4 regions of the Janthinobacterium sp. RA13 genome follow, and region 3 is predicted to be linked to each of the others. Evidence: predicted binding sites of a transcription regulator. Region 3 holds the regulator's gene; each other region holds the start of a gene.
The links. Region 3 encodes FNR, which switches genes on or off when oxygen is low (the NO sensors DNR and NnrR bind a similar motif). Its sites were predicted from a motif close to TTGATNNNNATCAA; they were not measured.

Region 1: a site for FNR is predicted at 5,165-5,178, ahead of FG13_RS15740 (KamA family radical SAM protein). Genes of this name have one in related genera too.
Region 2: a site for FNR is predicted at 3,290-3,303, ahead of cqsA (alpha-hydroxyketone-type quorum-sensing autoinducer synthase). Genes of this name have one in related genera too.
Region 4: a site for FNR is predicted at 4,188-4,201, ahead of FG13_RS22325 (universal stress protein). Genes of this name have one in related genera too.

The regions. Positions count from the first base shown of each region.
Region 1 covers NZ_JQNP01000001.1:3,542,844-3,550,687, reverse strand. The annotation lists gene FG13_RS15765 (hypothetical protein) at 1-975, opposite strand, end outside; gene FG13_RS15760 (HDOD domain-containing protein) at 1,083-1,949, opposite strand; gene FG13_RS15755 (DNA-3-methyladenine glycosylase) at 2,240-2,818, shown strand; gene FG13_RS15750 (methyl-accepting chemotaxis protein) at 2,815-4,509, opposite strand; gene FG13_RS15745 (cache domain-containing protein) at 4,578-5,036, opposite strand; gene FG13_RS15740 (KamA family radical SAM protein) at 5,318-6,682, shown strand; gene FG13_RS15735 (MFS transporter) at 6,685-7,844, shown strand, end outside.
Region 2 covers NZ_JQNP01000001.1:2,933,019-2,940,862, forward strand. The annotation lists gene FG13_RS13000 (MFS transporter) at 1-1,090, shown strand, start outside; gene FG13_RS13005 (GIY-YIG nuclease family protein) at 1,103-1,450, shown strand; gene FG13_RS13010 (MarR family winged helix-turn-helix transcriptional regulator) at 1,507-1,956, shown strand; gene cqsA (alpha-hydroxyketone-type quorum-sensing autoinducer synthase) at 1,978-3,225, opposite strand; gene FG13_RS13020 (sensor histidine kinase) at 3,378-4,676, shown strand; gene FG13_RS13025 (response regulator) at 4,680-5,687, shown strand; gene FG13_RS13030 (ABC transporter permease) at 5,684-7,844, opposite strand, start outside.
Region 3 covers NZ_JQNP01000001.1:4,247,025-4,254,868, forward strand. The annotation lists gene ccoP (cytochrome-c oxidase, cbb3-type subunit III) at 1-784, shown strand, start outside; gene ccoG (cytochrome c oxidase accessory protein CcoG) at 787-2,169, shown strand; gene FG13_RS18745 (FixH family protein) at 2,224-2,748, shown strand; gene fnr (fumarate/nitrate reduction transcriptional regulator Fnr) at 2,752-3,510, opposite strand; gene FG13_RS18755 (response regulator) at 3,750-6,830, shown strand; gene FG13_RS18760 (TOBE domain-containing protein) at 6,929-7,696, opposite strand; gene FG13_RS18765 (ABC transporter ATP-binding protein) at 7,737-7,844, opposite strand, start outside.
Region 4 covers NZ_JQNP01000001.1:5,045,425-5,053,268, forward strand. The annotation lists gene trpE (anthranilate synthase component I) at 1-26, opposite strand, end outside; gene FG13_RS22305 (phosphoglycolate phosphatase) at 296-1,000, opposite strand; gene rpe (ribulose-phosphate 3-epimerase) at 1,000-1,674, opposite strand; gene apaG (Co2+/Mg2+ efflux protein ApaG) at 1,841-2,215, shown strand; gene FG13_RS30735 (hypothetical protein) at 2,239-2,385, opposite strand; gene mltA (murein transglycosylase A) at 2,462-3,661, shown strand; gene FG13_RS22325 (universal stress protein) at 3,696-4,133, opposite strand; gene FG13_RS22330 (MFS transporter) at 4,271-5,572, opposite strand; gene FG13_RS22335 (enoyl-CoA hydratase) at 5,649-6,425, shown strand; rRNA gene FG13_RS22340 (16S ribosomal RNA) at 6,797-7,844, shown strand, end outside.

The DNA.
Region 1 (7,844 bases), 700 kb from region 3:
GACGACTGATACATCGCTGGCGTCGACTTTGTTTTCCGCCAAGGCATGGTTGATGCCGGACATCATTTGCAGCATCGCGTACTCGCTCATGCCTTGTTCCTTGCCGCCGTGGAACAAATCCTGGTACAGGAAGCTCACTTCCAGGGCGCTGCCGGCCGGCGCCATGCAGCGTTTCACCAGCTCGCCCACTTCCGTCGTCCATTGCTGGTAGCGGGCCATGCGCGCGTCGAACCAGGCGTCGAGCGCCGCTTCGTCCTTCGGTTCCGCATAGAACGGGTCGTCCACGCGTTTCAATGCAAAGCCCAGCAGGAAGCGCAGTTCGACGGCCGTGTCCTGCGGGCCGAAGGCCGTTTCGCTCCAGCCGACGATGCTGCTTTCCAGGCCCGGCGTGGCGACGATTTTCTTGTCCGTCATCGACGAGTACGCATCGCGCACCATTTCGTGCAAATGGCTATACGTGATGCGGTCGATTTCATCGAGGTCGTAGGCATGGCTCATCAGGACTACCTTGGCCTTGGCGCTTTCCAGTTCTGCCTGCTGGAAACTTTTCACCAGTGCTTCGAAAGCGTCCTGGTCCTGGAAACCGTCCGCTTCCTTCAGGCCGCCCGTGCTTTGCACCAGCAGGGGCACGACGAAGGCGTTGATTTCCATCGCCGGTGCGTTGTCGCGGCGGATCACGGAAATGGACGCCGCTTCCTCGATATGGCTGCGCAAATACTGGTAGGCGCCCACGTCTTCGTATTTCGAACGCTCGATGGCGTCGTACAGGATTTCATCCTTCTTTTGATTCAGGGCCTTGCGGATCAGGCGGCCAAATTCCACGGCTTGCTCGGCCAGCACCGTGCCTTGCGATTCGCTGTCTTCCTGCTCCGCCAGGTTCAGGGCCATCGTGCACAGCATGCGTGTGACGGATTCATCCTTGTCTTCAGGCGTGTTGGCGGATTTACGGGGGACAGGGCGCTTATTTTTGGGCATGGCGATCAACAGGTTAAGAAATACGGGTCAGGCAAACGGAAACAGGCGCCAGGGCTCAGGCCAGGCGCCGGGACAGATCATACAGGCGGACGCGGCCGCCTGATACCTCAATGGTCGGTATCGAACATCTCGTGCAATTCGTCGAGCAGGTCGGCGGCTTCTTCCTGAGACAGGCCGAGATGCTGGCAGGCAAGCTCGCCGCCCTTGTCCCACTCGAGCGAGGTACTGTTGCCATGGTAGCGCTGAATGCCCTTTTCGGCCAGCAGCGACAGGGCGACGAGCGAGCGGATGGCGTCGTCCGTGGACGGGTCCGCCAGCACCGTGTAGTCGTGGTGATGCAAAATGGCCCAGGAGACATCGGAGGACAGGCCCCAATTGCGCGCCAGCAAGCAGCCGATGGCCGCATGGTTGGTCTGGTGGCGCGCGTCTTCCAGTGCCGTAAAACAATTGTTCGCATCGTTGGCCGCCGCCGCATACGTGTTGACGTAGTCGGGAAAGCGGTTCATCAGCAGGGGCACGCCGATATCGCAGAACAGGCCGAAGGTGTGGGCGATGTCGGGCGGGGCGATGCGCAGCTTGCGCGAGGTAAATACCAGGGCGCGCGCGCGTTTGGCCGATACATCCCAGAAGTTGGTCAGTTCCACGCCTTCCGCTTCCAGCGCCTGGCGTGCCAGCAAGCCCGTCATCATGGCGCTGCACTGGTTGATGCCAAGAAAATTGATGCCTTGCTCGACGGACTTGGCTTTGCGCGCGGCGCCATAGAACGGCGAGTTGGCCAGTTTCAGCAGGGCGCCGGACATGCCGACGTCATCGGCGATGATGCGCGCGATGCGGCGCGGCGACGGGTCCTGTTCCGCCAGTTCGCGCTGCAAGTCGACCAGCAGGCTGGGACGCGGCGGGATGCGGATGGAACGCATCAGGGCGTCAACCGGATCTTCCTGCACTACCTGCTTTTGCGCTGCCGCTCTCATCATCACGCTTTCATCATCATTTTTGTGCCCGGTGCTTATTCTGTCGCGCGCTGCCGCTGCCCGCTTCATGAGCGTCTGGCGCAGTGCCCGACGATTATCGCTGTTTATGCATGGCAATAGTTCATCTCTGCAATATATTCTCGCAAAAATCCCTGTTTTGGCCTGCTCCAGCCCCGATTTTCGTCATTTTACGACGCTGCCCATGAAGATGATTGTGATGAAAAGAGCAAGTTTCATTTGTTTTCAAGGCGGGGCAGGGCGTGCGGCGGGATGCGCGGCGGTACAATTGCCGGATGAAAAAAATCCTCGCGGGTATCGATTTTGCGGACGATTCCAGCAGCGTGGCGCGCCAGCTGATCGGCGTGACGGTGCTGGTCGACGGCGTGGGCGGGCGCATCGTGGAAACGGAAGCGTATGACCGGCTGGACCCGGCTTCGCACACGTATGGCGGCATGACGCCGCGCAATGCGGCCATGTTCGGTCCGCCCGCGCACGCCTATGTCTACCGCTCGTATGGCATCCACTGGTGCCTGAACTTTGTGTGCCGCGAGCCTGGCCATGGCGCGGGCGTGCTGATCCGCGCCATCGAACCTTTGGAGGGCCTTGACATCATGCGCGAGCGGCGCGGCGTCGACGATGCGCGGCTGCTGTGCTCGGGGCCGGGCAAGGTGTGCCAGGCGCTCGGTGTCACGCACATGCACAACCGGCTGGCGCTCGATGCGCCGCCGTTCATGCTGTTGCCCCGCGAACAAGAGGTGACGGTGCAGGCGGGTTTGCGCATCGGCATTTCCAAGGCGATGGACACGCCGTGGCGTTTCGTGCTGGCCGGCTCGCGCTATCTCAGCAAACCGATGCGCGCGCCAGCCGCCTAGCTGCGGCGGCGCTGCGGCGTCGTGTTTGTGCCGGGCAAGGCGGACTTGCCGCGCAGCGGGCTGTGCAGTGCGCGCCGCTCCTGCTGCGCACTGGCCGGATGCTGGAATGCTTCTTCCTCGGTCGGGCCGCTCGGCGCGGCGGGGCGCTGGTCCAGGGTGAAGACGCTGACTGCCGCCGACAATTTGACGGCCTGGTCCTGCAAACTGGCCGCCGCCGCTGCCGCCTGCTCCACCAGGGCCGCATTTTGCTGGGTGACATCATCCATTTGCGTGACGGCCTGATTCACTTCCGTGATGCCGGACGCCTGCTCCGCGCTGGCATCCTTTACGCGCTGGATGATTTCATTGACTTGCTGCACCGAGGCCACGATGGCGCCCATGCTGTCGCCCGCTTGCTGCACGGCCACGCTGCCGCCATCGATGGTGGTCACCGAGGTGGCGATCAGAGTCTTGATTTCCTTGGCCGCCTGCGCCGAGCGCTGCGCCAGGGTACGCACTTCGGACGCCACCACGGCAAAGCCGCGGCCTTGTTCGCCTGCGCGCGCCGCTTCCACCGCCGCGTTCAGCGCGAGGATATTGGTCTGGAAGGAAATACCGTCGATCACGCCGATTATATCCACGATCTGGCGCGAATTGGCGCGTATCGTCGCCATCGTCGTCACCGCCTGCTGCATCGACGCGCCCCCTTGCACAGCCAGGGTGGATGCTTGTCCCGCCAGCTCGCAAGCCAGCTGGGCATTGTCGGCGTTGTCATTGACGGCTTGCGTCAGCGCTTCCATGGCGCTCGATGTTTCTTCCAGCGAACTGGCCTGCATTTCCGTGCGCGCCGATAAATCCAGGTTGCCGGTGGCAATTTCGTGCGAGGCCGTGTCGATTGATTGCACAGCGTCCATGATGGTGCGCAAGGTTTGGTTCAGGTGGGCGATGGTCTGGTCCAGCACGCGCGAGGTGGCGGCGATTTCGTCATTGCCCTGCTTGGGCGCGCCGGCCGTCAGTTTGCCCGCCGCCAGGTCTTGCACGGCGTCGGCAATGCCGCGGATTTCCACCAGCATGGCGCGCCGCACCAGCATGGTCACGACGATGGAGACGAGGATAGACAGCAGCACCGTCAGCAGCAGGCTCCAGCCCAAGGTGCGAAACTCGGCGCTGGCCGTCGCATGGGCCTGGCTGCTGAGCGTCGTTTCCAGAGCGGACAGTTGCGCCAGCTGCGTGTTGAACTGGCCAAATTGCGTTTCCGCCTTGAGCATGGAATTGGTGGCGATCGATTGATCCATCTGCGCCATTTCCATGGTTTCCAGCACTGCCTTGCGATAGCCGGCCAGCGCTGCGATGGCCGCATCGACCAAAGTGCGCTCGGCGCCCGTGGCCGTGGAACGCAGCGTGGTCAGCTGGGTGCCGATGGCCGCGTGGCGCACCTTGATCTGTTGTTCAAGTGCATCGAGGCGGGCCTTGGCGAAGCTGCCATTGGTCCACGACAGCAACTGGTACATATTGCCATGCACCTGCCTGGCTTCGCCGAGTACATCGGCGGCCGCCTTCAAATGCGTGATGCGCACCCGCACCATGTTTTCCAGCGAGGCATTTTGCCGCACCATGCCATACCATGCGCCGGTCGAGCTGAGTATCAGCAACAGCAAGACCAGTATGGGCGCCAGCAATAATTTTGGTCCGATGCGTAATTGATTGAGCATGCTTGACTCCTGGCTATGGCTGTTCACACCGCAGGCGGCGCGCGGTGTGCATGCGCGCCGCCCCTGCCTTATTTTTTGTAGATCCCCGCTTCCAGCACCACATCGTTGACGCGCAGGATGTACGTGGTCTTCGGTTCGATCTTGCCGCTGGTGGGATTCTTGTACTGGTAATCGACCCAGCCCTTGCCTTGTTTTTGCGCCAGTTCAATGATTTCACGGCGATATTTCTTGCCATTCGCATCGGGCACATCCGTCAAATCCTTGCCCACGATGGAAGGATTGATGGGGTGGGCCAGCACGATGCCCGTCTTGATGTCGCGCATGTCCACGTATAGCGAGCCCTGCACGAAGTCCGGGTCTTTCGCCGTGATTTTCTTCATCATTTCTTCCTTGCCATGCGCCTTCATGAAGGCGGCGCCCCGTTCGGCCATGGCGATGGCGTCTTTTTCCGTTGGTTCGACGGCGGCACTGACGCTGCCGCCGGCAAATGCCAGGCACAGCAGGCTACCCGTGAATAAGCGTTTCATGAAAGCTCCTTGTGATATCGAGGGATATGTTGCCAAGTCGTAATTTACGTCGCCGACGCTTCCCTCAAATTGCGATGGAACAAACTAAGGTGTTGCTTGTAGGCAGCATGCAACGTATCGACGGCTTGTTGATATGTAGCAATTTGGTTCCGAACGGCAAGAATTATGATGACTTTCACAGCATGCCGGGCGGGTCTGGCATGAGGGGGGAGAGGCTGGAATTGGACGATGTAGGGCTGATTTCATGCAAGTTATCGCTATTTACAGGCAAGGAGCTTATCGTGTCCGCACCCATTACCGAGCCGTTTTCACCCAAGTTCAAGCCGTATACGCGGCAGACCATTCAACAGGCGCGGCAGTGGGAATGGCTGCCGGAAGAGCAGCGTGAAGCCGTGCAAGTGGTGTCGCACGTCTTGCCGTTTCGCACCAATGAATATGTGCTCGATCAGCTGATCGACTGGAACAATATTCCTGACGACCCCATCTATCGCCTCGTCTTTCCCCACCGCGACATGCTGCCACCCGAGCAGTACGCGCACTTGCGCGACCTGGTGCTGGTCAAGCAGGACAAGGCTGCCATCGATGCCTATGTGCATGGCTTGCGCCTGGGCATGAATCCCCACCCAGCTGGCCAGATGACGCATAACGTGCCGAAGGTCAACGATGCGCCCGTGCGCGGCTTGCAGCATAAATATGCGCAGACGGTGCTGTTTTTTCCCAGCGCGGGCCAGACCTGCCACGCGTATTGCACCTTCTGCTTCCGCTGGCCCCAGTTCGTCGGCATGGACGACATGAAGTTCGATGCGCGCGAATCGCATGAGCTGGCCGCCTATCTGAAACTGCACCCGGAGGTGACGGACGTGCTGATCACGGGCGGCGACCCGATGATCATGAACACGCGGCAACTGGCCGCCTACCTGGAGCCGCTGCTGGCGCCGGGTCTGGAACACATCCAGAACATTCGCATCGGCACCAAGGCGGTGGCGTATTGGCCGCAGCGCTTCGTGTCCGACCGCGATGCGGACGACTTGATGCGCCTGTTCGAGCGCGTCGTCAAGGCGGGCAAGAACCTGGCCGTGATGGGCCATTACAGCCACGCCGTTGAGTTGCGCCAGGACATCGCCCAGCAAGCCGTGAAACGCATCGTCTCCACGGGCGCCACCTTGCGCATGCAGGGGCCGCTGATCCGCCACATCAATGAAGATCCGGCAAGCTGGGCCGAGTTGTGGCAGACGGGCACGCGCCTGGGGGCGATTCCGTATTACATGTTCGTCGAACGTGACACGGGGCCGCGCGGCTATTTCGAGTTGCCCTTGGCAAAGGCGCACGAGGTTTTCCAGGCCGCCTACCAGATGGTGTCGGGCCTGTCGCGCACGGTGCGCGGACCGTCCATGAGTGCATTCCCTGGCAAGATCGTCATCGACGGCATAGTCACCATCAATGGCGAAAAACTGTTTGCCCTGCAATTTTTGCAGGCGCGCAATCCGGACTGGGTGCGGCGGCCGTTTTATGCGAAATTCGATGCGGAAGCGACGTGGATGGATGATTTGAAGCCGGCCTTTGGCCACGACAAGTTTTTCTTTGAAACGGATGAGCCTGTGCCGCACGTGCCGCATAAAGTCATCCGTCTGGCAAAGGCCGCCTGAGCATGCACGGCGCCGGCGCTTTTTCCCGCTCCGGCGTGGCCGTGTTTTGCCTCGTGTTCCTGCCGTTCGCGCTCGGGCATTACCTGTCGTGCCTGCTGCGCGGCGTGAATGCCGTGCTGACGGCCGAGTTGCTGGGCGCCATCGCCCTGACGCCAGCCCAGCTGGGCCTGCTGACCAGCGCTTTTTTTCTCGCCTTTGCGCTGGTGCAATTGCCGGTTGGCATGGCGCTGGATCGCTACGGCCCCCGCACGGTGCAACTGTGGCTGCTGGCGCTGGCAGCGCTGGGAGTGTGGCTGTTCAGCCGGGGCCACAGCTTTGCCGAACTGATGTGGGCGCGCGCCTTGATGGGGGCGGGCCTGGGCGGCTGTTTCATGGCCGCCGTGAAAGCGATTTCGTGCGCCATCGCCCCAGCCCGCCTGCCGTCCGTGCATGGCTATCTGATCGCCGTGGGCGGACTGGGCGCGGCCACGGCTACCATGCCCGTCAAGCTGGCCCTGCACTATACGGACTGGCGCGGCGTCTTCCTGGGCCTGGCGCTGGCGGCGCTGGCCATCGGCTTGCTGATCCGCCTGCTGTCGCCGGCCATGTTCGCGCCTGCCGTAACCATGAGCAAGGTCAGCGTGTGGAGTGTCTATCGTGACCCGGCCTTTCGCCGCACCATCGCGCTGATCCTGCTGCCGCACACGGTGTTCTTTGGCGTGCAGGGTTTATGGATAGGCCGCTGGCTGGCCGATGTGGGCGGCTTGTCCGATGACAACGTGGCGTATCTGCTGTACCTGGGCATGGCGGCCGTCATCTTCGGCGCCATCGGCATGGGCATGCTGACGGAATGGGCCGGGAGGCGCGCGATTGAACCCATGCAAGTGGCGGGCGCCGGCATCGTCCTGTTTGTCGCCGTGCAAGTGGCGATGGCATGCAATGTGGTGCCCAGCCTGTCGTTGCTGTCCGTGCTGTTTACCTTGCTGGGCACGGTGACGGGCCTCGAATATGCGATCGTCGCGCAAAGCATGCCGGCCAGCTTGACGGGCAGGGCGGCCACCTGCCTCAATCTGCTCATTTTCACGGGCGCTTTCCTGGTGCAGGCGGGCTTTGGCCTGATCCTCGGCTGTTGGCCCCTGAACAGCCAGCAGCAGTATCCGCCGCAGGCCTACCAGGTCGCGTT
Region 2 (7,844 bases), 1.3 Mb from region 3:
GCCGCGCGCCGTGCTCATCTTGTTCGGTGGCGCCATCGCCGACCGCTACTCGCCCCAGCGCGTGCTGCAGCTGAGTAAATATGCGAACGCCGCCATCCTGCTGGCGCTGTCCGGCCTGCTGATGCTGGACCAGGCCAGCCTGGCGCTCGCGTATGCGGCCGCGCTGGCGCTGGGCATCGCATCCGCCTTCGCCATTCCCGCCGGCACGGCCATCCTGCCGCAAGCCGTGCCGCCGCAATCGTTGCAGAGCGCCAATGGCTTGCAGATGGGTGCGCGCCAGTTGTCCTTGCTGGCCGGCCCCCTGCTGGCGGCGCTCGTGCTCGGCGCCCACGGGGGCGGGCAGAAAACCGCTATGGCGGCGCTGGCCGCCGCCTTTGCCATCGATGCGCTGACGTTTCTGTTTTCCGTCTGGACCTTGCGGCAAGTCAAGCTGCGGCCACTGGCAGCGGCCACGGTGCAGGGCATGTGGCGCGACATGGCGGCGGGCCTGGCCATGGTGTGGCGCGACCTTCCTTTGCGCAGCTGCTATGCCTACTGGGCCGTGGTGGCGTTCTTCGTCATGGGTCCGCTGCAAGTGGCCTTGCCCGTGCTGGCCAGCGAGCGCCTGCACGGCGCCGCGGCGCTGGGACTGCTGATGGGCGCGCATGGCGCCGGCACCCTGGCCGGCATGCTGGCGTCCAGCCTGGGCGGCACCTGGCTGCGACGCCGCTTCGGCGCCACCCTGCTGCTGGTCGATGCGGTCGTCGGCCTGCTGCTGATGGGGCTGGGACAAGTCGACACGGCCTGGCAAGGCGCGGCCCTGCTGGCCGTGACGGGGCTGCTGGGCGGTTACTTGCAGGTGGCCATCTTTACGTGGATACAGCGGCGCGTGGCGCCCGCCATGCTGGGCCGGGCGATGGCGCTGTTCATGGGCATCTTCCTGGGCCTGGCGCCGCTGTCGGCGGCCGCCACGGGCGCGCTGCTGCGCCACGTCACCGTGGGCGAGCTGTTCTGCGGCGGCGGCGCCCTGCTGCTGGCGGCCGCCGTGGCCGCCGCCCTGCTGACCGGCATCCCCCGCATCGGGGAAGCCGATTGCGTCATTCAACCTTGAGAAAGTTTTACTATGGATAAAACACAGCAAGCAGCCCTGAAAGCTGCTTACCGGCAACAGCCACCGCCGCTGGGCATCATCGCCCTGCGCCACTTGCCCAGCGGGCGCACCTTGCTTGAAAGCAGCCGCAACGCGCCCGGCATGCTGAACCGGCACCGCTTCGAACTGAACCTGGGCAAGCACCGCAATGCGGCGCTGCAGGCGGACTGGCGGCGCGACGGCGCGGCGGCCTTTTCCTGCACGGTCATCGATACGCTCAAGCTTCCCGACGATCCCGCCTTCGATGCGGACGCCGAACTGAGCGCCCTGCTGGATCTGCACCACGCGCACTGGCTGGAACAGGGTCAGCCACTGTATTGAGCTGCGGTGCATTACACTTGCGTACTCAAGCACTTCGCAGCAAAACAAAGGATGGCATGAACGATCACACTCCCCTCTCGCCGGACGGCGATGGCGCGCTGGACTTTTGCCTGCGCCTGGCGCGCGCCCAGGCGCTCATCGTGCGCCGCTTCGACAGCACCCTGGGCAATTTGCATGGCCTGAGCTTCAGCGACTATCAATTGCTGTACCAGCTGCAGCGCGCCCCCGGTGCGCGGCTGCGCCGCATCGACCTGGCCGAGCGCCTGGCATTGACGGCCTCTGGCGTCACGCGCTCCCTGATGCCGCTGGAAAAGATTGGCCTGGTGGCGCGCCAGGCCGATGCGCGCGACGCGCGCGTCGGCTATGCCGTGCTGACCGCCGCCGGCCTGGCATTGCTGGAACATGCCAGCACCACGGCGCAGGCGGTGGGACGCGAATTGCTGCACGACGCGCCGGCGGAACAACTGGCGGCGCTGTCGGCCATCCTCGGCAAGCTGGCCGGCTGACGCTGCCAGCCGGCCAGCCGCTTACACGAGCGCCAGCTTGCGCAGGCGCCGCGTCGACTGCCACTGTTCCACGCCCGCTTCGGCGCGAATGGCGGCGCAGCCCGCCAGCACCCGGTCGATGGCCGCCTCGTCGAGTCCCGCATTCAGGGTCAGGCGCACGAGGGCGCGGTTCTTCGCCGTTGCCGGGGCGCAAAACATGGCGCCGAAAATACCTTGCCGTTCCAGCGCCTGGCGCAGTGCCAGGGTGGCCGGTTCGCCGCCCGCCTCCAACGCCACGATCTGCTCCGTGCCATCGCTGACGTTGTAGCCCAGTTCGCGCAAGCCTTCGCGCACCTGCAGCGTATGGCGTTGCAGGGTGGCGCGCCGTCCATCGGCGGCCATGATGAAATCGAGCGCCGCGCCCAGCCACGCCAGCTCATGCGCCAGCAGGCAGGAGCTGAAGATGGCGGGCCGCGATTCGGACAAAAAATAGCCCTTGAAGCGGCTGGAACAGCTGATGAAACCGGCCCGGCCCGCGAAGGCCTTGGCCAGCGACGCCGTGCGGAAATGCACGCGATGACCCAGGCCCCATGCTTCCACCAGGCCCGCGCCCTGCGGGCCATGCGTGCCCAGCGAGTGCGACTCGTCGACCACCACCACGCAATCGCTGCGCTCGGCGATTTCGAGCAGTTCCAGCAGCGGCGCCAGGCTGCCATTGGTGCTGTACAGGGCATCGACGACGATCACGCCGCGGCCATGTTTTTCCACTTGCCGCCGCAAGTGCGTCATGTCGTTGTGCAGGAAGGGCACGGCCTGGGCCTGCGCCGACAGCACGCCTTCCCACAGTGAGGCGTGGGCCTGCATGTCGAGGTAGACAGGAATGCCGGGGCTGGCGATACACTGGATCAACCCCACGTTGGCCGCCATGCCGGACTGCGCCAGGATGCCGTCCTCGCAGCCCATGTAGCGGGCCAGCCGGCTTTCCAGCCGGTGCTGTTCGCTGCCTTCCTGCAAGTACACGGCCGACATCAGCAGGCCGCCCGCATTTGCCTGCAGCGACGCCACCTGGGCTGCCACCAGCGCCGGCTCGGCGGCGATGGACAGATAGTCGTTGCCGGCCAGGAAAATGGCATGGGCCGGTGTCGGTTGCCAGGCGTGGGGATGCTGGCCGCCCAGCAATTTTTCGATGCGCGTGATGTGATGCGCATCCATGCGCCGCACGATGTAGTCTGGCAGGCAGTGTTCGGCACGGGCGAACGATGGGATGGGCAAGCTGGTAGCGATGGTCATGAGTTTTCTCCTAGGGAAATGTTTGCTGCGGATTAAAGCCTTGACCGTCTAGCCGACCCATCCATTGACGTATATCAATGTCCGGCGAGATAACCGTTCAACCAGGAAAATTTACGCGATGATAATGTTCTGAAGAGAATCAAGGCAGAGTCATGACGCAGCAATTGCAAGCACGATGGACATACTGGCGCAGGCGCCTGCTCCATTCGCTGCTGCATGAGCGCATGCCGCATGAAAACCTGGCCGGCAGGGTCGCCATGCTGGCCGCCGTGGGCACGGTGGCGATGCCGCTGTACTATTTGCTGTGGCATTACTTTTTTCCGCAAGCTTATGAAAACCTGACCTTGCGCCTGACGGGCGTGGGCATCTGCGTCGCCGGTCTGTTTGCCCGCCGCTTCTCGGCCCGCTGGCTGTCGCGCTACCTGCTGTTCGCGCTCAGCTACATCCTGCCCTTCTTCTTTACCTTCATGTTTGTGATGAACCATGCTTCGTCCATCTGGAGCGAATCGCTGCTGATCGGGCTGGTCGTGCTGTTTCATTTCGAAACGAAACTGGCTTGCCGCGCCTACCTGATCGGCACCAGCGCCGCCTGCCTCGCCGTCATCCTGCAAGGGGAAGGCGGCTTCCTGCTGCAGCGTGAAGTGCTGCAGCAACTGCCCGTGCACTGGTTCACCATTGCCGCGCTGTCCGTGGTGAAAGTGGGCAGCAAGGTGCTGGAACGGGAACGGCTGGCAGGCCTGGCGGCCGGACTCGGTTCCGTGGCGCACGAGCTGCGCACGCCGCTGACCAGCGTGGAGGCCAATGTGCGTGGCATGCGCCGGCTGCTGCCGCAGCTGGCCGGCCAGGTGGACGACATGCCCCCGCTGCAGGAAGCCCTGACGCGCATCCAGTTCGAAGTGCGCCACATGCAGCACATGATCGATTTGTTCCTGATGAGCGCCAGTGCCGTGAACCGCAACCTCCAGCCCAGCCAGGCACTATCGATGCTGGCCATGGTCAGCTCCGTGCTCAAGCGCTACCCATTTACCGGCAACAGCCAGCGCAGCAGCGTCAAGGTGGACGTGCGCGCCGACTTCCAGTTCGCGGGACAGGACGAACTGTGCGTGGTGATCCTGCTGAACCTGCTGAGAAACGCGCTGAAAGCCATCCAGCGGGCCGGCAAGGGACGAGTGCGCATCGTCATCGACGGCGCCCGTCCCGTGCCCAGGCTGCTGTTCATCGACACGGGCTGCGGCATCGCGAAGAATCGCCTGCCGCTGATCTTCGAGCGTTTTTACTCCTATCCCGTACATAACGGCAGCGGCATCGGCCTGGCCCTGTGCCAGCAGATCGTCACGGCCTGGCAGGCGCGCATCCGCTGCGTGTCGCGCGAGCACGCGTATGCGATTTTCATCCTGGAGTTTCCCCAGCCCATGCCGGCCCGCTTCCAATCCTCTTTCCCCGCAAGGTGACGCATGCAACTGCCCGTCTACACCCATCCGACCCTGACCGTCCTGATCGACGACAGCGATTCCTTCCTGAAAAGCCTGGCGTTCCAGCTCGATCCCGGCCTGGCGCGCAAGACCTTCCACGACACCAGCAGCGCCTTGCACTGGCTGCGCCAGAGCGCGCAACCGGGCGAAACGCCGCTGCACGTCAATTTCGACACGCAGAACCTGCCGCCCGACCAGTGCAACGTGGCGCTCGACATCGAGCGTATCTGGCGCATCAGCGGCCAGGCGCAGCGCTTTGCCGTGCCCTCCGTGCTGGTGGTCGATTATTCGATGCCGCAGATGAATGGCCTGGAATTTTGCCAGGCCGTGCGCGACTTACCGTGCAAGAAGATTTTATTTACGGGCGCGGCCGATGAAAAGGTGGCCGTGACGGCCTTCAACCGGGGCCTGATCGACCGCTACATCAAGAAGAGCGACGACGATGCGCTCGACATCCTGGAACAGGAAGTCCATGCCCTGCAGCGCGAATTTTTCCTGCAGCAATCGGACACCGTGCGCGACCTGCTGATGCTGCACGACTACACTTTCCTGCAAGACGAAGCGCTGGCCGCCGTCGTGCACGAGCTGTGCCGGCGCCATGGTTTTGTCGAATACTATATTTTTCCCAATCCCAGCGGCATCCTGTTTTTCACGCGCGACGGCCAGGCCAGGCTGATGATCATCGAGACGGAACGCAGCCTGCACACGCAGTACGAAATGGCGCGCGACAGCGATGCGCCCGAATCCCTGCTGCTGGCCTTGCTGGAAATGCGCGTGATTCCCTACTTTTCCGATGCCGACAGCGACGGCATGTACGCGGCACACATCGGCGAAAACTGGTTCCGCTATTGCGCCGCGCCCACCATCTGCCTGGGCCGCGTGACGTATTTCTGGGCCCTGTTCGACGTGCCGCCACACCAGCTGGGCCAACCGGTCATGTCCTACGCGCAATTTTTACGCGCGCAGGCGGACGACAGCGTTCAGGTTTAGCCTTCGCGCAAGGTTTGCAGCGGCGGATGTTTTAAAACATTGCGCAAGCCCAGCCAGCCGCCGGCGATCGCGCACAGGGCGCCGGCCAAGAGGCCGAAGGCCCACACGCCGGGCGCAAAACTCCAGGCGAACTTGAACTGGTACGTGGCCAGGGCCCAGCCCATGGCGGCCGCGCCCGACGCCGCCAGCAAGCCGGCCAGCGCGCCGACGAGCGAGAACTCGATCAGCTGCGCTTGCGCCAGCTGGCGCCGCGTGGCGCCCAGGGCGCGCAGCAGTCCCGCTTCACGCGTGCGCTCGTCCTGCGAGCCCATCAGCGCCGCATACAGCACCAGCAAGCCCGAAGCCAAAGTGAAGGCGAAGAGGAATTCGACGGCCGTCACCACCTGGTCCAGCACGCCCTGTATCTGTTTCAGCACGCCGCCCACGTCGACCACCGTCAGATTCGGGTAGTCGCGCAACAAGGCATTGCCCAGGTCCGCCTGCGCCGGCGGCAAGTGAAACGCCGTGATCCACGTCTGCGGCGTGTCCGCCATGGCGGCCGGATTGATGATGACAAAGAAATTGACGCGCATCGAGCCCCATTCCAGCTTGCGCAAACTCGTGATCGCCGCTTCGACGGGCTGGCCGGCGATGTCGAAGCGCAGCTTGTCGCCCAGTTTCAGCTTCAAGGTCTTGGCGATGCCCTCTTCCACGGACGCTTCAGCCGGCGCGCCGGGCGCATTGCCGAACCATTTGCCGGCGACCAGCTTGTTTTCTTCCTGCATCGTGGCCATCGTCGACAGATTGAATTCGCGGTCGGCCAGGCCCTTGGCGCGGTCATCCTCGTAGGTGCTTTCCGTGATGGTGTTGCCATTCACGGCCACCAGGCGCCCGCGTATCATCGGATACAGGGGCGCGTTGGCCACGCCGGCTTGCGCCAGGCGCGCGGCAATCGGGTCTTTTTGTTCCGGCAGGATATTGATCATGAAACGGTTCGGCGCATCGGGCGGCGTGGCGTTGCGCCAGGCCACCATCAAGTCGCCGCGCACCACCGTCAGCAGCAGCAAGGCCATCAGGCCCAGGGCCAGCGACACCACCTGGATGACGGTGGCGCCCGGCCGGCGCTGCAAGGACGTGACGGCAAAACGCCAGCCCTGGTGATTGAAGGCGCCGCGCAGGGTTTTCAGCGACTTGATGCCCAGCCAGCCGGCCAGGCCGAACAGGGCAAAGCCGCCGAGGAAACCGGCCGCCGTCAGCAGCGCCAGTTTCACGTCGCCCGCCTGCCACAAGAGCAGCACGACAAAGGCGGCGATGCCCAGGCCATACGTGGCCACGGCCAGCGCCTGCGGCGGCTCCTGCTCGCGGCGAATCACGCGGTTGTGCGGGACATTGCGCAACTGCAAAATCGGCGGCAGGGCAAAACCCAGCAAGAGCAGCATGCCGGTGGCCACGCCTTGCAGCGCGGGCAGCATGGACACGGGCGGCAAGTCGCTTTGCACCAGTTTGCCCAACAACTCCAGCAGCACCAGGTGGCCGCCGAAACCCACCATCACGCCGACGACGCTGCCGGCCAGGCCGACGAGCAGGAATTCGATCACGTACATGGCCGTGACCTGGTTTTGCGTCAAGCCCAGGCAGCGCAACATGGCGCACGCATCCAGGTGGCGCAGCATGAAGCGGCGCGCGGCCATGGCCACGGCGACGGCCGCCAGCATGGCCGACAGCAAGCCGACGAGGGAAAGAAAACGGTCGGCGCGGTCCAGGGTCGATTGCATTTGCGGGCTGCCCGATTCCAGCGATTCGATGCGCACGCCCTTGATCGCCTGCGTCTTGATCTGGCCTTCCAGCCAGGCTTGATATTGCGCAAGCTCGGCCGCCTTGGCGGGCGGCGCCGACAGCAGCAAGCGGTACGATACGCGCGAGCCGTTCTGCACCAGCGCCGTGGCGGCCAGGTCGCCCAGGGGCAGCATCACGCGGGGCGCGAAGTTCAGAAAGGAGGCGCCACGGTCCGGCTCGCTGGCGATCAGTTGCGTGACCGTAAATGCCTTGTCGCCCAAGGTGAGTGTGTCGCCCAGCTTGGCGTTCAGGCTGGACAGAATCGCCGCATCGACCCACAGGGTGCCGGGCGCCGGCACCTGGTCCGTGGGCCGTCCGACGGCATCCTGTGCTTCGCTCAAT
Region 3 (7,844 bases):
GGGCCACGTCTGGGACGAGGACTTGAAGGAACTTAATACGCCGATGCCGCGCTGGTGGATGTGGTTGTTCTACATCACCATCGTCTTCGCGCTGGCCTACCTGTTCCTGTATCCAGGCCTGGGCAACTATGCCGGCAGCCTGGGCTGGAAATCGACGGGCCAGTACGAGGAAGAGCTGAAGAAGGCGGAAGCCGACTACGGTCCCCTGTTCAACAAGTACCTGAGCCAGGACTTGAAGACGGTGGCCGCCGATCCGCAGGCGCAAGCCATCGGCCAGCGTCTGTTCCTGACCTACTGCGCGCAATGCCACGGCTCGGATGCGCGCGGCAACAAGGGCTTCCCCAACCTGACGGACAAGGACTGGCTGTATGGCGGCGAACCCGACATCATCAAGACCACCATCCTGCACGGCCGCAATGGGCAGATGCCACCGATGGGCGCCGCCCTGGGCTCCGAAAAGGATGTCGAAAACGTGGCCCATTATGTGCTGAGCCTGTCCGGTTCGACCTCGGATCCCGTCAAGTCGGTGCTGGGCAAGGCCAAGTTTGGCGCCTGCATGGCCTGCCATGGCGCCGATGCCAAGGGTAACCAGATGCTCGGCGCGCCGAACCTGACGGACAAGACCTGGCTGTACGGCGGCAGCGCCGATACCATCATGGAAACCGTACGCAAGGGACGCAGCAACACCATGCCTGCCTTCAGCGATTTCCTCGGCGAATCCAAGGTACACGTGCTGTCGGCGTATGTCTGGAGTCTGTCGAATCCGCAGGCACCCGCCAAGTAAAAATGGAACCTCAAGTCATCAAGATGTATGCGGCCCGCGAGCAAATCTACCCTCGCGAGGCCAAAGGACGCTACGCTACCTGGCGATGGGTATGCGTATGGCTTACCCAGCTCGCGTTCTACGGCTTGCCGTGGTTGACCTGGAATGGCAGGCAAGCCCTGCTGTTCGATTTGACCACGCGCAAGTTCTACATTTTCGGCGTCGTGCTGTGGCCCCAGGATTTCATCTATCTGGCGGCCCTGCTGATCATCTGTGCGTATTTGTTGTTCCTCGTCACGGCCATTGCCGGGAGGGTGTGGTGCGGGTTCTCTTGCCCGCAAACGGTATACACGGAAATTTTCCTGTGGGTCGAACGCCGCATCGAGGGTACGCGCAGCGCGCGCATGGCCCTCGACAAGCAGGGCCCCTCCGTGCGCAAGGCGTTCAAGAAGACGGCCAAGCACCTGGCATGGGGCGCCATCGCCCTGTGGACGGGCTTTACCTTTGTCGGCTACTTCACGCCGATCAAGGAACTGGCGCAGTCGGTGACCACCCTGAACTTCGGTCCCTGGGAATGGTTCTGGGTCTTGTTCTACAGCCTGGCAACCTACGGCAACGCGGGCTGGCTGCGCGAGCAGGTGTGCAAATACATGTGCCCCTACGCGCGCTTCCAGAGCGCCATGTTCGACCAGGACACCCTGATCATCACCTACGATGCCAAGCGCGGCGAACCACGCGGCGCCATGAGCAAGAAGGCCGGCAACAACGACAAGCTGGGCGACTGCATCGATTGCACCCTGTGCGTGCAGGTGTGTCCGACCGGTATCGATATCCGCAACGGCCTGCAGTATGAATGCATCGGCTGCGCCGCCTGCGTCGATGCCTGCAACAGCGTGATGGACAAGGTCGAGCGGCCGCGTGGCCTGATACGCTACAGCACCGACCATGCGATGGAAAACAACTTCAATTCGAAGCAGATACGCCAGCGCGCCATGCGCCCGCGCGTCCTGATCTACACTTCCATCCTGGCCCTGATCATCATCGCCGTATGTACCTCGCTGGCCCTGCGCACACCCCTGAAAATGGATGTGATCCGCGACCGCGGTTCGATGGGACGCGAAGTGGAAGACGGCATGATCGAAAACGTCTACCGCCTGCAGATCATGAACACGTCCGAGCAAAGCCAGCATTTCAAGATCAGCGCTTCCGGCTTGCCGGGCCTGACCTTGCTGACGCGCGAAGAAGTGACCTTGCAGCCGACGGAAACGCTGGGCTGGCCGATCCGCCTGCGCGTGCCGCACGGCGTCGGCGAGAAGGGGTCGAACAAGATTGCGATCGAATTGCAATCGCTGGACAACCCCTCGCTGCATGTGCGTGAAAGCGCGGTATTCATCGTGCCGCGTTAAAGCAGGAAGGCCGGTCCCCGCATGGGGACTGGCCGTTTACACAGGAGAATCACCATGTCCGACAGTCTGAAACTGCAAGCCCCCGCCGATCCCTGGTACAAGCATCGCTGGCCATGGCTGCTGATGATCGGTCCCGGCCTGTCCGTGGTCGTCGGCAGCTTCATGGGCTATATCGCGTTTACGCAACCCGATGCGCTGGTGGTGGGCGACTATTACAAGCAGGGCAAGGCGATCAACCAGGATTTGAAGCGCGACACGATCGCCAGCGACCTGGCGATGGCTACCAGTTTGTCCTACGACGTGGCGTCAGCGCGCCTCAGTGGTTCCGTGCACAGCTTCGGCAAAGCTTACCAGGGTCCGCTGCAGCTGCACCTGGCGCATGCGACGCTGCCGGAAAAGGACATCAAGCTGCTGGTGCGGCCCGATGCGGCCGGCAATTTCTCGGTGGCGCTGCCGATGCTCGAGCGCAGCCGCTGGCAAGTGCTGGTGGAAAACGACAAGCGCGAGTGGCGCCTGTCCGGCATCTGGACCTGGCCGCTGCAACGCAGCATCGCGCTGCACGCCGACGAGGAACTGTAAGCCTTATTTGCAGACGTCGGTACCGGCCGTGATGGCCTTCAGTTTTGCCGGCTGCAAGATTTCAATTTCTCGGTTCGAGACGCGCAGCCAGCCTTCCTTCTTGAATTTCGACAATAAACGGCTGACGCTTTCGATGGTCAGGCCCAGGTAGTTGCCGATTTCCTCGCGCGACATGCGCAGCTGGAATTTGCTGCTCGAATAGCCGCGCGCTTCGTAGCGCGACGCCAGGTTGACGATAAAGGCGGCAAAACGCTGCGTCGCCTGCATATTGCCCAGCAACAGCATGACGCTTTGCTCGCGCGTGATTTCCTGGCTCATCATGCGGTGGAAATGGCGCAGCAGGGTCGGCATATTGCCCAGCAATTGTTCCAGGCTGGAAAACGGGATTTCACACACTTCGCTGTCTTCCAGCGCCACCGCATTACAGTGGTGGCGGTCGGCGCTGATGGCGTCCATGCCCAGCAGTTCGCCGGCCATCTGGAAACCCGTCACCTGCTCTTCGCCGCCCGGATTGATCTGGTACGTCTTGAAGTGCCCCAGGCGGATCGCGTACAGGTTCTGGAACGAGTCGCCGATGCGGAACAGCGAGGCGCCGCGCACGATTTTGCGGCGGCGGCCGATGATCTGGTCCAGCCTGTCCATGTCGCCCATATCGAGGCCCATCGGCAGGCACAATTGATGCATGCTGCAGGTCGAGCATCGCGCACGCAACGCTTCCACGTTCACTGTAGGCAAGGTTGGAGTGAGTAGCGCTTCAGTCATGTCGGTACCTTTTAGAAAATGCAACAACAAGTTTACTGCATACAGGGTTGCCGTGTGCCAATTTCACGGCAATTTCGCTGAATAAACGACGTTCCGACTTTAATTATATGGCAACATCGTCAAAAGCCCATGCGGGGAGGGCAATTTGCGCGGCGCCGCTTGCCAAGCTGGGGTATTGATAGGAAAATTCCTGACAGCATTATCTGCCGCCTGTGCCGCCCGGTACTGAAAAGGAAATCATGAAGCCTCTCGGCATCAAAGCAAAAGTCGCGCTGGCCACCAGCCTGACCTCGATCGCCATGATCGCGCTGGTCACCATGATCCAGGTGCAGCACATGCGCGACGATTTCACTAAAGTACTGCTGAGCCAGCAGTCATCCCTGATCAGCCGCACCGCTGCCGAGCTCGACGACAAGCTGGGCATGCTGCTGCAGATCGTCACCCTGACGGCCCGGCAGCAGCCGCCGGAACTGATCGCCCGGCCCGCCCAATTGCGCGAATACTATTCGCGCCGCTCGATGCTGGTGCTGTTCGACGACGTGCTGGTGCTCGACGCGCAAGGCGCCGTCGTGGCCGACATGCCGGAAGTGCCGGGGCGCGCCGGCATCAATGTTGCCGAGCGCGAGTATTTCCAGACCGTCCTGCGCACGCGCCAGCCCATGATCACCGAGCCGATGCTCGGTAAATCGAGCGGCATGCCCATCGTGCAGATGGTGGCGCCCGTGCTCACCGCCGATGGCCAGGTGGCCGGCGTGGTGATCGGCGTGCTGCGCCTGTACAAGGACAACCTGCTGGGGCGTTTGCGCTCGGAAAAGGTCGGCAAGAGCGGCTATTACTTCATCCTCACGCGCGGCGCCGTGCCGCGCTACGTGCTGCACCCCGATACCAGCCGCTTGCTGCAGCCGCGCCAGCCGAACGCCAATCTGACGACGACCCAGCTGCTGAAGGAAGATGGCGAAGGCAGCATGGTCAGCACCAACAGCCGCGGCATCACGGCCGTCAACAGTTTCAAGCGCCTGAAATCGGTGAACTGGCTGCTGGCCAGCTCGCTGCCCGTCGACGATGCCTTCGAACCGTTCGATGGCGTGCTGTACCGGCTGGTGCTGTGGAGCATCCTCGCCTCGCTGCTGGCCGCCTTTGTTCTGGGCTGGGTCACCGTGCGCCTGCTGTCGCCGCTGGTGCGCCTGCGCGACACCCTGCTGGCCCTGCGCAACAGCGGCAGCCGTTTTACCCCCGTGCCGGTGCAGCAGCGCGACGAGATCGGCGAACTGACGGAAGCGTTCAACGGTCTGATGAGCGAACGCGACCGCCTGCAGCAGGAACTCGAAGCGCGCGCGGCGGAGCTGGAGCAGGAACGCGACCGGGCCGAGGCGGCCAACCGCGCGAAGAGCGATTTCGTGGCCAACATGAGCCATGAAATCCGCACGCCCCTCAATGCCGTGCTGGGCATGGTGTATTTGCTGGGCAATACCAGACTCGACACGGAACAGCGCAAGTATCTGACCATGGTCAGAGTGGCGGGCCAGTCGCTGCTGGGCATCCTCAACGACGTGCTCGACTATTCGAAGATCGAGGCGCGCCGCATGGAATTGTCGCCCGTCGAATTCGACCTCGACGAAGTCATGAATACCCTGGCCACGACGATGACGATGAATGCGGGCGAAAAGGAGCTGGAACTGGCCATCGCCGTCGAACCCGACGTGCCGCGGCGCCTCGTGGGCGACGCCCAGCGCCTGCAGCAAATTCTCGTCAATCTGGCCGGCAACGCCATCAAGTTTACCGAGAGCGGCGAAGTGGTGGTGGCCGTCAGCCTGGCCGAGAGCAAGAGCGAGAGCGGCCGCGCCTGGCTGCGCTTCGAAGTGCGCGACACGGGCATCGGCATGACGGAACTGCAGCAACAGCAGCTGTTCGCCGCGTTTTCGCAGGGTGACCAGAGCATCACGCGGCGCTTCGGCGGCACGGGCCTGGGCCTGGCCATCAGCAAGCAGCTGATCCACATGATGGGCGGCGATATCGCCGTCGCCAGCAGCGAAGGCAAGGGCAGCCGCTTCTGGTTCAGCGTGCCCTTCGAGATGCTGGCGCAACCGGCGGAAACGCGGCGCACGCCGGCTCTGGGACAGCTGCGCCTGCTGGTGGCCGACGACAACCGCACCACGCGCGAACTGATCGTCAAGCTGATCGAGGCGTGGGGCTGGCTGGCCGACGAAGTGGACTCCGGCTTTGCCGCCATCGAACTGTACCGCGAACGGCTGGCGCAGCAGCAACCGTACGACGTGGTGCTGGCCGACTGGCACATGCCCGTCATGGACGGTCTGGCCACGGCCAAGGCCATACGCCAGGCGGCCAGCGGCCAGCGCCAGCCCATCGTGGTGATGGTCAACGCCTTCGCCCGCAACCACCTGGAGGAAATCTCCAGCGCGGCCGAGGCCGACGTCGTGCTGATGAAGCCGATCACGGGATCGAGCCTGTTCGATGCCCTGCACCAGGCGCTGATCGCCAAGGACGACGGCGGCGAACAGCGCATCTTGCACCAGCCGCTGGGCACGGAATTGGCTGGCGTGCATTTCCTGCTGGTGGAAGACAATCATTTGAACCAGGCCGTGGCGCGCGGCATCCTCGAACACATGGGCGCCACCCTGGACGTGGTGGGCGACGGCTTGCAAGCCGTGGAACGGCTGCGCACGGAAGCGCTGCGCTACGACATCGTGCTGATGGACATGCAGATGCCCGTCATGGACGGTTTCAGCGCCACCCACATCATCCGCACGGAACTGCGCTTGGGCCTGCCCGTGATCGCCATGACGGCCGGCGTGCTGGCGTCCGAGCGCGAGCGCTGCATGACGGCCGGCATCAGCGATTTCATCGCCAAGCCCGTCGTGGTGGAAGAGATGATGGAAGTCATCCTGCGCCACCTGCCCAAGCGCCCGCAAGTGCAAACGGCCGAGCCGGCACGCGTCGCCGATGAGGAAGTGTTTTCCATGGCGCCGCTGATGCGCGTGATGGGGCGCGACGCGAAGGGGCGCGGCGTGCTGCGGCGCATGGTCGAAGACGCGCTGAACAAGGGCATGACGCCCGTGCGCGACGCCGAAACGGCGTTGCAGGCTGGCCGCCACAGCGACGTGGCGCGCATCCTGCACAGCGTGCGCGGCTCCGTCGGCACCCTGGGCACGAAACGCCTGATCCGCGCCGCGTTCGCCACCGAGGAAGCCATCGATGCGGGCCGCCTTGATGAGGTGCCGGCGCTGCTGGCGCACACGGCGCAGGAGCTGGAACTGGCGCTGGCGGCGGCGGGGGATTGGTTGTCGCGGCTGAAAGATTAAAAAGGTAGGTCGGATTAGCGGCGGCACGCCGCGTAATCCGACAACATTGTTGGCGGATCATGTCGGATTACGCGCAAGCGCTAATCCGACCTACGCACTTATGCGGGTACGCCCAGAATCACGCTCGACGCCTTGAACATCGCCGTCACGCTGCTGCCAAGCGCGATACCCAGGTCGGTACTGCTCTGATTCGTGATGATGGCGGCAATCGTGCCGCCGCGCGGCAAGTCCAGCACCACTTCCGTGTTGACGGCGCCCGTCTGCACGCGCGTGACCGTGCCGGCCAGCTGGTTGCGCGCGGAAAAGCGCGCGCCTTCACTGTCGGCCACGAGGATGATGGACGAAGCCTTGATCAGCGCAAACGCTTCCGCGCCCGGCACCAGGCCCAGGCTGGCGCTGCTGCCCTGCGTGACGATGGCCACGATGTGCTGGCCACCGGGCAATTCCAGGGTGACTTCGTCGTTGACGGCGCCCTGTTTCAGTTCGGCCACCTTGCCCAGGAATTGATTGCGCGCCGTCGTTTTCATGGCCATTCTCCGTATGAGTAAAAGATCGTCGGCGATGCCTTCGGCCTGGCTGCCCAACTGGCGCAGGTAGCGGGCATGCTCACGCTCGATGATGCGGAAATTGTCGACCAGCTGGCGGCCCCGTGGCGTCAGCCGCGTGCCGCCGCCGCCCTTGCCGCCCGTCAGGCGCTCGACCAGCGGTTCGCCGGCCAGGTTGTTCATCGCGTCGATGGCATCCCAGGCCGCCTTGTAGCTCATCTTTACCAACTTGGCCGCCTGCGTGATGGAGCCGCATTCGGCGATGGCGCCCAGCAATTCCACCCTGCCGGCGCCGCCCAGGTTTTCTCCACCCACCGTCATCCATACCGAGCCTTCTAGGCCGATTTCCGCTGCCGCTGATTTATCCAATGCGTTCACCCAATGCCATGTGGTCTTCCCTGTTATCGATCTGTCCGTCGCGCAAGTACAGCACATGTTCGCCCAGGATGCGCGCATCTTCCGGATCGTG
Region 4 (7,844 bases), 800 kb from region 3:
AGCGATTTGAATTCGAGTTCGGTCATGTTTCTCTCCATGCCGTCAGGGTATGAGTGTGCATAGTGCACAAACCCTGCGGTGGGTTATCAAAAAACTTGCCGGTACATGCAACATGCGCAAAATGCGCAAAGGACGCGTGTGCAACCGGCAGCAATCGTAACGGCTCGGCCCTTAGGCCTGCCAGGATTGCCAGCGTCGCCAAAGCCAGGCCTCAATCGAGCCGGTTTGGGTGACATTGTGTTTTTTGATGAGAAACTTGTTCACGATATGGTGTTGGGTTTGGTCAGTATGCCGGTTAGTTTTGCATGCTAATAAAACGGGCTGCTTCGAGCAGTGTCTTTACTATACCATCGGAATCGGTATCGTGTATAGAGTGTCCGTGATTGTAGCCATACGGTACCGTCAATACGGGGCAGGCCGCAGCCCTGGCCGCTTGCGCGTCATTCGAGGAGTCGCCGATGGCCACCACTTTGGATGGCGCCAGGTCGAAGTCCGCGCACACTTGCAGCAGCGGCATGGGGTGCGGTTTTTTCTGCGGCAGCGAATCGCCGCCATAGACGATCTCGAAATACTGGTCGAGGTTTTTCAGTTTCAGCAGGGGCAGGGCGAAGGCGATGGGCTTGTTGGTGACGCAGGCCAGGCGCAAGCCCGCCGCCTTCATCGCCGCCAGTCCCGCTTCCACGTCCGGGTAGAGGGTACTGAACTGGCCGTTGATGGCCAGGTAGTGGCGCTGGTAGCCGTCCATCGCCTGCTCGAAATGCTGTTCCACGCCGGCCGCATCGAAGTCGAGCGCCAGCACGGTGCGGATCAGGTTTTCCGAGCCTTTGCCCACCATCAGCTTGATGGCGTCGGCGCTGATGGGCGCCAGGTCCAGTTCGGCGCGCATGCCGTTGATGGCGACATGGAAATCGGGCACGGTGTCGAGCATCGTGCCATCGAGGTCGATGATGGCGGCGCGCACGCCGGCCAGTACGTGGTCTTTCACCGTGCCCGCTTGCATCAGGCGCCCTTGACGGCTGCCAGTTCGGCGCGCATGGCGTCGATGACGGCTTTGTAGTCGGGCTTGCCGAAGATGGCCGAGCCGGCGACGAAGGTGTCGGCGCCAGCGGCGGCGGCGGCGGCGATGTTGTCGATCTTGATGCCGCCATCGACTTCGAGCATGATGTCACGGCCCGATTCGTCGATCATGCGGCGCGCTTCGGCGATTTTTTTCAAGGCTTGCGGAATGAAGGACTGGCCGCCGAAGCCGGGATTGACGGACATGATCAGGATGATGTCGATCTTGTCCATCACGTGTTCCAGGTAGTGCAGCGGCGTGCCCGGGTTGAATACCAGGCCCGATTTGCAACCATTGTCGCGGATCAGCTGCAAGGAGCGGTCGACGTGATCCGACGCTTCCGGGTGAAAGGTGATGATGTTCGCGCCAGCCTTGGCGAAATCCGGGATAATGCGATCGACAGGCTTGACCATCAGGTGCACGTCGATGGGTACTTGCACGTGCGGGCGGATCGCTTCGCATACCAGCGGGCCGATGGTCAGGTTCGGCACGTAGTGATTGTCCATCACGTCGAAGTGGATGATGTCGGCGCCGGCGGTAACGACGTTGCGCACTTCCTCGCCCAGGCGGGCAAAGTCGGCGGACAGGATGCTGGGAGCGATACGGAATGTTGTCATGGTGAAGTAGCCAAAGGATAGAAAATGCGAAGATGCGCTATTTTACGCCTGACGCCGTTACCATGCCTCATTGAAGCATGGGGAAACACAGAATACGCATCGCGCGATGGCCTATGCGTCGCGCGCGACACACAATATGACTGGCAATGTCTGAATAGGAATGACGATGGCGACTTATGAATTTACGGTAACGGTCAAGACGCAATACCTGCCCGAGCAATCGGCACCGGACCAGGGGCGGCACGTGTTCAGCTACACGATCCGCGTCGTCAACACGGGCACGGCGGGCGCGCAACTGATTTCGCGCCACTGGGTCATCACGGATGCGAACAACAAGGTGGAAGAGGTGCGCGGCCTGGGCGCCGTCGGTCACCAGCCGCTGCTGCAGCCGGGCGAGCAGTTCGAATACACGAGCGGCACCATGCTGGGCACACCGCAAGGCTCGATGCACGGCGAATACTTTTGCGTGGCCGAAGATGGCCATCAGTTCGAAGCTTTGATCCCCGAATTCGTGCTGTCGGTGCCGCGCACCTTGCATTAAGGAAACGCCGGGGGCTTGCCCCCTTACTTCAGTTTTTCAGTGGCGTCCTGTTCTTCACTGAGCTGCTTGCGCGCCGGCGGTGCGGGCTTTTTGCCCGAATACATGGTCCACCAGACTATAAATGCCAGCAAGAAGAACGCCACCAGCGCCTCTATCATCAAGATCCACATACGCACTCCTATGTTATTTACCCGCAGCTTAGTATTTACCCGCCGTCTGTTGACACGCGGTAGTCTACCCGTTTCAATCGGCGCCGTCGCGCTTGCTCTATCCGCCTGCACCACGCCGCCCGCGCCGCCCGCTGCCAGCGGCAAGGCGCCACCCATCGCGCCGACCGTCGTCAAGCCGGTTCCGGCCAAGCCGGCCGACGCCAAGGATGCCACGGATGTGGCGGCGCCCACCTTCGTGCCCGCCAAGTTTGCCGCCTTGCCTGGCTGGGCCCGCGACGACATGCGCGCCGCCTGGCCCGCGTTCATGGCGTCGTGCGGCGTGCTGGTCAAGCGCCCGGACTGGAAGGAATCGTGCACGATCGCGCGCCAGGTGAATGCGGACAGCGACAAGGCCATCCGCCTGTTTTTCGAGACTTTCTTTGTGCCAAATCAAGTGGTGGCCGCCGATGGCGCCAATACTGGCTTGGTGACCGGTTACTACGAACCCTTGCTGCATGGCGCGCGCAAGCGCGGTGGTCCATACCAGACACCGCTGTACAAGGTGCCTGACGACCTGGTCTCGGTGGATTTGTCGGGCGTGTATCCGGAACTGAAGAATATGCGCTTGCGGGGCAAGCTGGTGGGCAAGAAGGTGGTGCCGTACGCCACCCGCGCCGACATCGAGCGCGCCACGTCCGTCACGGGCAAGGAATTGCTGTGGGTGGATGACGAAGTCGAAGCCTTCTTCCTGCAAGTACAGGGATCGGGGCGCGTGCAGCTGACCGATACGCAGGAAACCGTGCGCGTGGCCTATGCGGATCAAAACGGCCACCCGTATAAATCGATTGGCCGCTACCTGGTCGACAAGGGCGAGCTGACCCTGAGCCAGGCGTCCGCGCAGGGCATCAAGGCGTGGATCGCCGGCCATCCCACGCGCAAGGATGAATTGTTCAACGCCAATCCCAGCTATGTCTTCTTCAAGGAAGAGCGCCTGCCCGATCCGAAAGTGGGGCCGAAGGGCGCGCTGGGCGTGCCGCTGACGCCGCAGCGCTCGGTGGCCATCGATTCGCGCTTCCTGCCGCTGGGTGCGCCCGTGTTCCTGTCCACCACGCAAGCCAATAGCGAGATTCCCATGCAGCGCCTGGTGATGGCGCAGGATACGGGCGGCGCCATTCGCGGGCCGATCCGGGTCGATTATTTCTTTGGCTTTGGCGCGGAAGCGGCCGAGAATGCGGGCCGCATGAAGCAGAGCGGCGCCGTGTGGGTGTTGTTGCCGAAGCAGGCACCGGCGCGCTGAGTTTCTCGCGGCGCCGGGCAGTTCGTGGTGTCGCTTAGCGCAAGACCATGACAGGTAGATGGGTATGCGCGAGCACTTTTTGCGTTTCGCTGCCCACGAACAACTTGTTCAAGCCCTTGCGGCCATGCGAGGCCATCAGGATGATGTCGCAATGGTAGGTTTGCGCCGCATTGACGATTTCATCGTGCGGGCTCGGCGACACGGCCACCACGCCTTCGAAAGGCACGCCGGCGGCGCTTGCCGCTACGCCGATCTTGTCGATGGCGCGTTGCGACGCTTCCTGCATCTGCTGTTCATACAGGCTGGCGTCGAGCACGATGCCGCCATCGGCCATCGGCGAGAACGGAAAAGGCTGCACCACGCTGATGGCGACCAGCTTGGCTTTGTTCAATTGGGCGAAGGCGAGGGCGGTCTCGGCGGCTTTGTCGGACAACGGCGAGCCGTCGGTGGGAAATAAGATGGTGTTAAACATAGCGTGCTCCTCAAGTGATGTAAGACAGCTTATGGATTTACATCAATTAAAACCTTGATATAAATCAAACCTCACAGGCTTTGGCGTGAATAGTGTCGCCAAAGCAATCTTTTGCCAGTGTATGCCCGTTCACCGCTTCAGGTGCGCACGCTACGCAGCGGCGTGCCCCACACCATGGCGACGGTCAACACAATGCTCCCAGCCGCGATGCAGGCCAGGCCGTTGCGCACGCCAAAGTGTTCCGCTACCCAGCCGGCGGCCAGCGCGCCCAGCGGCGCCGTCGCCACCGTCAGGAAGCGCATGGTCGACGTCATGCGGCCCAGCATGGGGTCGGGCGTGACCTTCTGGCGCAAGCCCAGGTAGGGAATAAAGAACAGCATCACGCCGCAATCGAAAAAGAACATCAAGATGGCATAGGCCACGGCGCTGGCGGCCGCGCTGCCAAACAGCGCGGCGGGTATCGTTGGTGTCAGGGCAAAGCAGAGCGAGGTTGATGCCAGGCCGATCAGGATGGTGCGGCCGGCGCCGTAGCGGCGCGTCAGCGGCTTGACGATGAAGGCGCTGAGCAAGACGCCGGCGCCGCCGAGCATCTGCGTCATGCCCAGCACGCCAGGACTCATGCCCAGGTCGCGCGTGGCGAACAGCACGGTCAAGGCCATACTGGCGTAAAACAGGAAATGCCAGATGCCGGCACCCCAGGCCAGCGCGCGCAGCAGCGGCTCGCGCCAGACAAACAGCAAGCCATCGGCGATGTCGCGCAAGGCGTGCTTGTCAGACGGCGCGGGACGTGGATCGCGCACGCTCATGGCGCGCAAGTTGAAGACGGAAACCAGATAGCCGCAAGCCGTGCACAGGATGGCGACAGGCGCCGACAACACTTGCACCAGCACGCCGGCCAGGCCGGGGCCGATCAGGCGCGAAGCCGATTCGGTGGCGGCAAATTTCGATTGCGCATCGATCAAACCGTCGCGGCCCACGAGGAAAGTCAGAAACACCTGTTCGGCGCCGCCACCGACGACGAAGCCCGTGCCGATGATGAACCCCACTATATATAACCATGGCATCGACAGCACGCCGCACCAATAGGCAACGGCCACGCTGGCCAAGGCCAGGCCGGACATGCTTTCGCTGAACAGCATGATCGGGTGCTTGCTGCGTCGGTCCAGCAGTACGCCGACGGGCAAGCCGAACAGGGCGAACGGCAGCGCCTGCAGCGCGACCAGCACGCCCATCTGTTCCGGCGTCGCATGTAGTAATAATACCGCGCACAGGGGCAGGGCCAGCGAGGTGATCTGGGCGCCGAAGCAATTGAGGCCGTTGCTGAACCACAGGCGACGGAAATTGACGCTGGCGGCGCTGCCGTCGCCGCGCAGGTAACGGGCGCAGTACTGGAAGAGGGGAGAGAAAATACGCTGCTCGATAAAGATGATCGGACTCACAATAATAGCAGCGCACCTGCCGCGCCGCTGCCGTTAGCCGCTACAATCGTTGCACCGTTCATCGAGAGGAGACACTATGCAATACGAAGACCTGATTATCGACATCCAGGATAAAGTGGCGGTCATCCGCCTGAACCGCCCCAAGGCGCTCAATGCCTTGAACGACAACATGATGAATGAGCTGGGCGACGCCTTGCTGAAGTTTGATGCGGACGAGAATATCGGCTGCATCGTGCTCACGGGCAGCGAAAAAGCATTTGCCGCCGGCGCCGACATCGCGGCCATGGCCGATTACACCTATCCGGACACCTTTACCCAAGGTTACATCAGCCGCAACTGGGAACATATCTTGCGCGTGCGCAAACCTGTGGTGGGCGCGGTGGCTGGTTATGCGCTCGGGGGTGGTTGCGAACTGGCCATGATGTGCGATTTCCTGATCGCGGCCGACAGCGCCAAATTCGGCCAGCCGGAAATCAAGGTCGGCGTCACGCCAGGCGCGGGCGGCACGCAGCGTCTGCCGCGCGCCATCGGCAAGGCCAAGGCCATGGATCTGCTGCTGACGGCGCGCACCATTGACGCCGCCGAGGCGGAACGCATCGGCCTCGTGTCGCGCGTGGTGCCGGCCGATAAATTGCTGGAAGAAACCCTGGCTGCCGCCAGGACCATTGCCGCCATGCCGACCTCGGTGGCCATGATGATCAAGGATTGCGTCAACCGTGCCTTTGAAACCACCTTGACCGATGGCGTCGCCTACGAGCGCCGTCTGTTCCAGGCCGCCTTCGGTACGCCTGCACAAAAAGAAGGCATGCACGCTTTCCTGGAAAAGCGCTTGCCAAACTTCGACGGTCTTTGATATGATTCGCCTCCTCGCAAAACGACGCACACAAAACATGGTGTTGCAGAGTAAAAGCGGGGAGAAAAAGAAGGTTGACGAAATGCTGCAAACGCTTCATACTCTTCCTTCTTCGCAGCTGGCAAACACAACGCTTTGTCGATAGCGCGAAAGCAGTACCGAATACAGTTCTTTAACAATTAACAGTCGATAAGTGTGGGCATTTGATGTAAGTGCAGCGTCAATCTTCGGATTGGCGTCTAACTTAAAATATCAAATGTTCACAAGAAATAATGAAATAGGATACTTCTTCGGAAGTAGCCTGTCAGTTTTTTGAGTGAGCGACCCATCAGCAATGATGGTGCCTGTAAAAGGGCAAAGTAACAGAGATTAAACTGAAGAGTTTGATCCTGGCTCAGATTGAACGCTGGCGGCATGCCTTACACATGCAAGTCGAACGGCAGCACGGAGCTTGCTCTGGTGGCGAGTGGCGAACGGGTGAGTAATATATCGGAACGTACCCTAGAGTGGGGGATAACGTAGCGAAAGTTACGCTAATACCGCATACGATCTAAGGATGAAAGTGGGGGATCGCAAGACCTCATGCTCGTGGAGCGGCCGATATCTGATTAGCTAGTTGGTAGGGTAAAAGCCTACCAAGGCATCGATCAGTAGCTGGTCTGAGAGGACGACCAGCCACACTGGAACTGAGACACGGTCCAGACTCCTACGGGAGGCAGCAGTGGGGAATTTTGGACAATGGGCGAAAGCCTGATCCAGCAATGCCGCGTGAGTGAAGAAGGCCTTCGGGTTGTAAAGCTCTTTTGTCAGGGAAGAAACGGTGAGAGCTAATATCTCTTGCTAATGACGGTACCTGAAGAATAAGCACCGGCTAACTACGTGCCAGCAGCCGCGGTAATACGTAGGGTGCAAGCGTTAATCGGAATTACTGGGCGTAAAGCGTGCGCAGGCGGTTTTGTAAGTCTGATGTGAAATCCCCGGGCTCAACCTGGGAATTGCATTGGAGACTGCAAGGCTAGAATCTGGCAGAGGGGGGTAGAATTCCACGTGTAGCAGTGAAATGCGTAGATATGTGGAGGAACACCGATGGCGAAGGCAGCCCCCTGGGTCAAGATTGACGCTCATGCACGAAAGCGTGGGGAGCAAACAGGATTAGATACCCTGGTAGTCCACGCCCTAAACGATGTCTACTAGTTGTCGGGTCTTAATTGACTTGGTAACGCAGCTAACGCGTGAAGTAGACCGCCTGGGGAGTACGGTCGCAAGATTAAAACTCAAAGGAATTGACGGGGACCCGCACAAGCGGTGGATGATGTGGATTAATTCGATGCAACGCGAAAAACCTTACCTACCCTTGACATGGCTGGAATCCTCGAGAGATTGAGGAGTGCTCGAAAGAGAACCAGTACACAGGTGCTG